3 regions of the Rhizobium sp. 57MFTsu3.2 genome follow, and region 1 is predicted to be linked to each of the others. Evidence: riboswitches for the same ligand, from Rfam matches in the RefSeq annotation. Region 1 holds a riboswitch; each other region holds the start of a gene.
What was found. Region 1 has a riboswitch for cobalamin ahead of cobU (bifunctional adenosylcobinamide kinase/adenosylcobinamide-phosphate guanylyltransferase). Riboswitches for the same ligand answer to the same signal wherever they lie in the genome.
Positions count from the first base shown of each region.

Region 2: another riboswitch for cobalamin. It lies ahead of nrdH (glutaredoxin-like protein NrdH); the one in region 1 lies ahead of cobU (bifunctional adenosylcobinamide kinase/adenosylcobinamide-phosphate guanylyltransferase).
Region 3: another riboswitch for cobalamin. It lies ahead of bluB (5,6-dimethylbenzimidazole synthase); the one in region 1 lies ahead of cobU (bifunctional adenosylcobinamide kinase/adenosylcobinamide-phosphate guanylyltransferase).

Region 1 covers NZ_JDWI01000003.1:47,718-49,975, forward strand. The annotation lists gene AF71_RS04345 (chloride channel protein) at 1-212, opposite strand, end outside; cobalamin riboswitch at 460-857, shown strand; gene cobU (bifunctional adenosylcobinamide kinase/adenosylcobinamide-phosphate guanylyltransferase) at 986-1,510, shown strand; gene cobW (cobalamin biosynthesis protein CobW) at 1,516-2,258, shown strand, end outside.
Region 2 covers NZ_JDWI01000013.1:27,586-29,843, reverse strand. The annotation lists gene nrdE (class 1b ribonucleoside-diphosphate reductase subunit alpha) at 1-385, opposite strand, end outside; gene nrdI (class Ib ribonucleoside-diphosphate reductase assembly flavoprotein NrdI) at 355-768, opposite strand; gene nrdH (glutaredoxin-like protein NrdH) at 779-1,000, opposite strand; cobalamin riboswitch at 1,249-1,472, opposite strand; partial or broken gene AF71_RS15420 (5-methyltetrahydropteroyltriglutamate--homocysteine S-methyltransferase) at 1,594-2,229, opposite strand.
Region 3 covers NZ_JDWI01000003.1:170,254-172,511, reverse strand. The annotation lists gene AF71_RS04980 (DUF2865 domain-containing protein) at 1-392, shown strand, start outside; gene bluB (5,6-dimethylbenzimidazole synthase) at 399-1,088, opposite strand; cobalamin riboswitch at 1,128-1,310, opposite strand; gene AF71_RS04970 (PD40 domain-containing protein) at 1,337-2,170, opposite strand.

The sequences.
Region 1 (2,258 bases):
AGTCTCTCGACGTCGCTGATTCCGAAGATCAGGCTGTGCATTTCGCGGGAAATGAGACCCATACCGGTCACCGCCAAACCCGATATGACACCGACGATCGCGCCGGCGATGACCATCCCCATCTCGCTGCGGCGCAGCAGGGCGCGCATCCGCCCGATATCGAGAAGGGTATGAAACGGACCGAAGCGGCGAATATCGATTTTGAGGAGCATGGCAGGAAAACTAGGCGGGCGCAGGCGCGTTCAAGTGCGAGGAAGGGAGGGGCAAATCAGTGGCGCGACCCGCTTGCGATGCAATTGCGGCAAAAGACCGGCGCGGACAATAATTATTTATGACGTAAGCCACTGATAAAAGACGATAAATCTTGTAGAGTAGGTCGACTTGACAGCGTTTCGCGGCGATGACGGCAATCTTAGGAGCGACGGCTTTTGATTGACTTCAGGAGTGGCCTTGCCTAACGATGACGCCATAACGGATGGTTCCGGACCGGTTGAATCGGTGCGGATGAAAAGGGAATGTGAAGCGGTGGACCCAATTCGGGCACCGTCATCAGAGCCGACCCCGCGACTGTAGAGCGGTCAGGGTTTTCCGTCCGGCGTTGGTTTCGCGTGGCTGACAGCCTGCAAGGGTGCAGGCGGGCTGTGCGAAAGTGGCGACGGAAAAGTCACTGGCAGTGCATCATGATCAACCGGGGCAGGACGCCTCTTACGTCTACGAATCGTCCGCCTTTTCATGAAATGCAGCCGGGAAGGCGAGGAAGATCCGCTGGCACGATCTGGGGCGACCGGTTTCCGGTTTGCCCCGATCGCGGCCAAGACCCGCGAGCCAGGAGACCTGCCAACTGTGCCGGGCGAAAAGCCCATTCCTGGGTGATGCCCGCTGCCAGCACGGAGGTTGTCATGGCTGAAAGACAGATTTGCCGGCTGCGCTCCGCAGTCGTTCCGGTCTCTCGCGGAAGGCTTCCGAAGATCGGTCAGCGTTTTCCATGAGCCCGATATCATCAGGCGCGACTTTCATCCTGGGCGGCGCGCGCTCGGGCAAATCGCGTTTTGCCGAGCAACTGGTCGTCTCGAGCGGCCTGGAGCACCATTACGTGGCGACCGGTCGGGCTTGGGACGACGAGATGCGCGCCCGGATCGACAAGCACAAAGCCGATCGCGGCGATCTCTGGCATACCCATGAAGAGCCGCTGGATCTTGTCGGCTGCCTGCGGGCGATCGATGGCGAGAAGCGGGCAGTTTTGGTGGATTGCCTGACGCTTTGGATCACCAATCTGATGATGGAAGACCGCGACATAGGGGCGGAATTTGCCTCGCTTGTGGCGTATCTGCCGACGGCACGAGCCCGTCTCGTCATCGTTTCCAATGAGGTCGGTCTCGGTATCGTGCCGGAAAACCGCATGGCGCGGGAGTTTCGGGACCATGCCGGCCGTCTGCATCAAATGATCGCGGCCGAGGCCGTGGATGTGTATTTTATCGCGGCTGGACTGCCGTTGAAGATGAAGGGTTGAATTTCATGAACCAGCAGAAAATTCCGGCGACCGTGATCACGGGTTTCCTCGGCGCCGGCAAGACGACGATGATCCGCAATCTGCTCTCCAATGCCAACGGTAAGAAGATCGCGCTTATCATCAACGAATTCGGCGATCTCGGCGTCGACGGCGACGTGCTCAAGGGCTGCGGCGCGGAGAACTGCACCGAGGATGACATCATCGAGCTCACCAATGGCTGCATCTGCTGCACGGTTGCCGACGACTTCATTCCGACGATGACCAAGCTTCTGGAGCGCGAACAGCGCCCCGACCATATCGTTATTGAAACATCCGGTCTCGCGCTGCCGCAGCCGCTCGTTGCGGCGTTCAACTGGCCTGATATCCGCACGCAGGTCACCGTCGATGGCGTCGTTACCGTTGTCGACAGCGCCGCCGTTGCCGCGGGCCGCTTCGCGGACGATCACGATGCCGTCGAGGCTCGTCGGGTCGAAGACGAGTCGCTCGACCATGAGAGCCCGATCGAGGAGCTTTTCGAGGACCAGCTGACCTGCGCCGATCTGATCGTACTCAACAAGACCGACCTTCTCGACACCGCCGGCCTTGGTCGCGTGCGCGATGAGGTTGCTTCCCGTATCGCTCGCAAGCCTGTCATGATCGAGGCGCGCAATGGCGAGGTTCCGGCAAGCGTGCTGCTCGGGCTCGGCGTCGGTACGGAAGACGATGTGGTCAATCGCAAGTCCCACCATGAACTCGAACACGAGGACGG
Region 2 (2,258 bases), on a different contig from region 1:
GCTTCCCGTCGAAGGTCTTCAGCGTGTAACTGGTGTAGTACTTGAACGCGCCGAGGAAGGTCGGGAAGCGGAACTTCTTATCGTAGGCGTGATCGAACAGGTCGCGGACGAAATTGAACGAATACTGGTCCAGAACCTCCTGCTCATAATAGCCTTCGGTGACGAGGTAATCGAGCTTCTCCCTGAGATTATGGAAGAACACTGTATTCTGGTTTACGTGCTGCAGGAAATACTGCTTGGCCGCTTGCCGATCCTTGTCGAGCTGAATCCTTCCGTCCTCGTCATAGAGGTTCAGCATCGCGTTGAGCGCGTGGTAGTCGAGCGTTGCGTCCGCCACCTTCGTATCCGCCACCTTCACAGGGCGTTCGAGAACTGCCGTGTCCAAAATCGTTCCAATCCATGTTTGACATTGGCGACATCCTCCACGGTGCCCAGAAGCTCGAACCTGTAGAGGTAGGGCACCTGACATTTCCTTGCGATGATGTCGCCGGCAAGCCCGTAGGTCTCGCCGAAGTTGCTGTTGCCCGCGGCAATCACGCCACGGAGGTTCGAGCGGTTCGCCGCATCGTTGAGGAAACGGATCACCTGCTTGGGGACGGCGCCCTTGCCGCCGTCGCCGCAATAGGTCGGGACGATCAGGACGAAGGGACGTTCCGCCGTAAGCGTGAGCTCGGCGCCGATCGGAATCCGCGATGCGGGCAGCCTGAGTTTTTCGACAAAGCGGCGGGTGTTCTCGGATCTGCTGGAGAAATAGACGAGCTCACCCATCGGCCGATCCTCAGGCCAGAGCGTTGATCATATCAGGTCGGAAGCCAGCCCAGTGCAGGTCACCGGCAACGACGACGGGAACCTGACGGTAGCCGAGACCCTGCACGAGCTCGTAGGCCGCGGTGTCGGTCGAGACGTCGATCACGTCATAGTTGATCCCTTGCCGATCGAGCGCGCGTGTGGTCGCCGTGCACTGAACGCAGGCGGGCTTGCTGTAGACGGTGATGGTCATGGTAATCCTCATGTCAGATAGGCGGGCGATAGCGATCGGACATCCTCCGACGTCCGGCCAAAAGTGAGCGATGATGAAGGCAGCCGCTTGCGGTCGCCGGACGCTCAGGCGCCCGTCATTCGCGCGGACGGATTTCGAAACTCAAGATCATAAGACTTCACCCCGAAGTGGCTCATGCGGCGGTCAGGGGAAGCGGCACGCACGGCAACATCCCGCACGCAATCGCGACCTTCCGGACACCCCGCCCGTGGACGTTTGCGTTGCAAGGCAGGTCTCCTGGCTTGCGGATCATCACATTCGATCTGCCTTCCCAATGCCCTCAAGGCGTTCAGTGGACCTATCGATCGAATGCTCGCCGCTCACAGTTGCGGGGGCAGCTCCGGCATTGCTCGACCCATCATGGGCCTCACGCACCGTATTCCCGTCTTAGCTTCCGACGCGAATCGGAAGAACCTCGAACACAAGATATAGTATACGAGGCGAAAATCGCGTCAACGGATACCATCAGACAGACGCAGAAACGCTGGGGACAAATAATGAAGGCAACGAAGCCGGACCTTCGCCCGGCTTCGGGGTTCGGTGGCACGGTAGGGCTAGCCCTCTACCGCGGCTACTTCGCGCAGGCTGCGCGCGGCTTTCACCATATTGACGAGTGCGGGTTTGACCTCTTCCCATTGCGGGTTTTCAAGCCGCAGTCCGGGTTGACCCAAAGTTGGCGGTCGCTCAAATGTGTGCGCGCCAGACTGATCAACGCTCGCATCTCCTCGGCATGAGGAACCCGCGGCTTGTCATAGACACCTGGTCCGATTTCGTTCGGATAACCTTCTCCGACGAATGCATCGAGCAGTTCCATTTTCGACCTTGACGTCTCGATCGAGATCCCATCCGCGTCCATCGCGGCGATCGAATCCATGATGTCGTTGAACTCGGAATAGCACATGTGCGTATGGATCTGCATGTCGTCCGCCACGTCGCTGGAGCAAATTCGGAAGCACTCGACAGCCCAATCGAGATAATGCTGCCAGGCACCCTTCCTGAGGGGAAGGCCTTCGCGTAACGCCGCTTGGTCGATCTGGACCATCGCCGGCGCCCGCTTGTTCGAGATCCTTCACCTCATCATGGATGGCGAGCGCGATCTGTCGGCAGACGGTCTCGCGAGGCAGGTCGTCGCGAACGAGGACCAGTTGAAGAATGGTAACCGGTCCCGTCAGCATCCCCTTCATGGGCTGCGTTCAAGCCAGGCAAGCAGGCTTCCCCT
Region 3 (2,258 bases), 120 kb from region 1:
TCTCCAGCACTGAGACTTCACAGATGATATCGGCGGCGACGGGCGCTCCTTACAGCGCAATGCCGAACGCTTTCGCCTACAAGAACCGCAAACCCGGCGAAAAATCATCCTGCAGCTGCGACCTCAACGCCTACTATGAGCGGATGCGAAAAAGCCAATCGATCAGCGAACCGCCGCAACAAGGATCGATCACCACGATCGAAACCAAGAAGCCCGAGCCAGCGAGCAAGGTCGCCGCCCCGGCTGCACCGCAGCCTCAGGTGCCGGACAGGCCATATGATCCGGCGACCAACAAGGTGCGCCAGATCGGTCCGCAGTTCTTGGCCGGCGACCAAGGCACAATCGACCTCAAGCATCCGGCAAAGCCGGGCCCTCAGCCGCAGCAGCAATAGCCGCCCTCAGTCCGCTGGATTGTCCCAGCGATCCGTAAACACCAGTTCCTCCAGCAGCAATCGCTGGCGCCATCCTTTGACGGCGAGTTCCGGCTGGTCATAGAACCGGTCGACATAGCCGACGCAGAGCCAGGCAACGATCTCGACCCGATCAGGAACACCGAGGATGTCCTTGATATCGGACTCGTGAAAGATACTCACCCAGCCGACCCCCACGCCTTCGGCGCGGGCGGCGAGCCACAGATTCTGCACGGCGCAGACCGTGGAGTAGGAATCCATCCGCCGATTGTGCGTCCTGCCAAGAACGACATCGCCGCAGCGGTCCGGATCGCAGGTCACGCAGATGCTGAGCGGTGCGGTTCGGATGCCCTCAAGCTTCAGCGAGCGATAGAGCTGTTGCCGCCCGCCTTCGAACATCTCGCCGGCCTCGCGGTTGGCGCGATTGAAGGCCTGCCACGCGGCCTCCTTCACCTTGTCATCGCGCACCAGGATAAAATTCCAGGGCTGCATGAACCCAACGGACGGCGCGTGATGCGCGGCCGTCAGAAGCCTTTTGACGACGTCGTCCGGTATGGCATCCGGGAGAAACTCGGAACGCACGTCGCGTCGCGTCGAAATCGCCCTGTAGACGGCGTCGCGTTCCTCGTTCGAAAAGGCTGCGGCTCCCGACAGGGAGCCTGAGTGGTCTGGTCGCATCGTCAATCCCCAACAACACAACCGCCCGCAGTCCACGCGGGTCAGTCTATGATGTCGGGCCGGTCTTCTGACTTGGCGTCATCCGACTGCCGCGCCTTCCCGGTACTGGACCAGTGGCTCTTTGCGGCAGCCGTCAGCCTTACAGCGTTGGGCACGTTTCGGTCTTTCACCGAATTCCCGATTCTCCCGCCTGCGACGGGCACCCGACGGACGCGTCTATGCCTATAAACCCTGGCCGACGCAATCCCTTAATCCGAGACGGGAAAGTAGCGCACATAGGCGAACTCATCACCTGACGGCGACCAGTTGGGCACGTTGATCGTTCCCTGCCCGCCGAAGAGATCGAAGAGCGTCGTCAGGTTTGCGCCATCCATGTCCATCAGCCGCAGGCGAACATCGAGATCGCGTGGATGGTCGAACACATCAGGATCGTAAGAAAGGATCAGAACCTTGTCGTTGTTGGGCGACGGATGGGCAAACCAGTTCCCATAGTTGTCACTGGTGACCTGCTCGAGACCGGTCCCATCGGGATGGATTCGCCAGATTTGCATGAGGCCGGTGCGGCTAGAATTGAAGTAGATCCATTGACCGTCGGCGGAATAGTCCGGCCCGTCATTGCGCCCCTCGCCGTGGGTCAGCCGCTTTTCTTCGCCGCCGTCAACGGAGATCGTGTAGATATCGAACAAATCGTTGCGGATGCCACAATAGGCGAGTTGCTTCCCGTCGGGCGACCAGCCGTGCCAATAGGATGGCCGATTTTGCGTCACCAGCCGCGGCGTACCACCTTCGGCCGGCAGCACATAAATCGTCGACTTCCCGAATTCGGTTTTGTCGGAGATGACGATCTGGCGGCCATCGGGCGAAATGCCGTGGTCGTTGTTGCAGGTCGTCGCAAAGCCGGTATCGACCTTGCCGACCTTGCTCGAACCATCAAGTGCGAGACGGTAGAGGAGTCCGTCGCCGTTCAACAGTAGATAGGTCCCATCCGGCGAAAAGTTCGGCGCCTCAACGAGTTGCGTGGTTTGCCAGACGACGCGCGCCTCGCCTGTCCTGATGTTGTAGATCTCAACGGAACTGCGCAATCTGAATCCTCCTGAGCATCGAATCCGCCAGACCTACGACGGCTCGCCACTCAGCACAAGCAAATGCGCCTGACCGAGAATCTGCTCT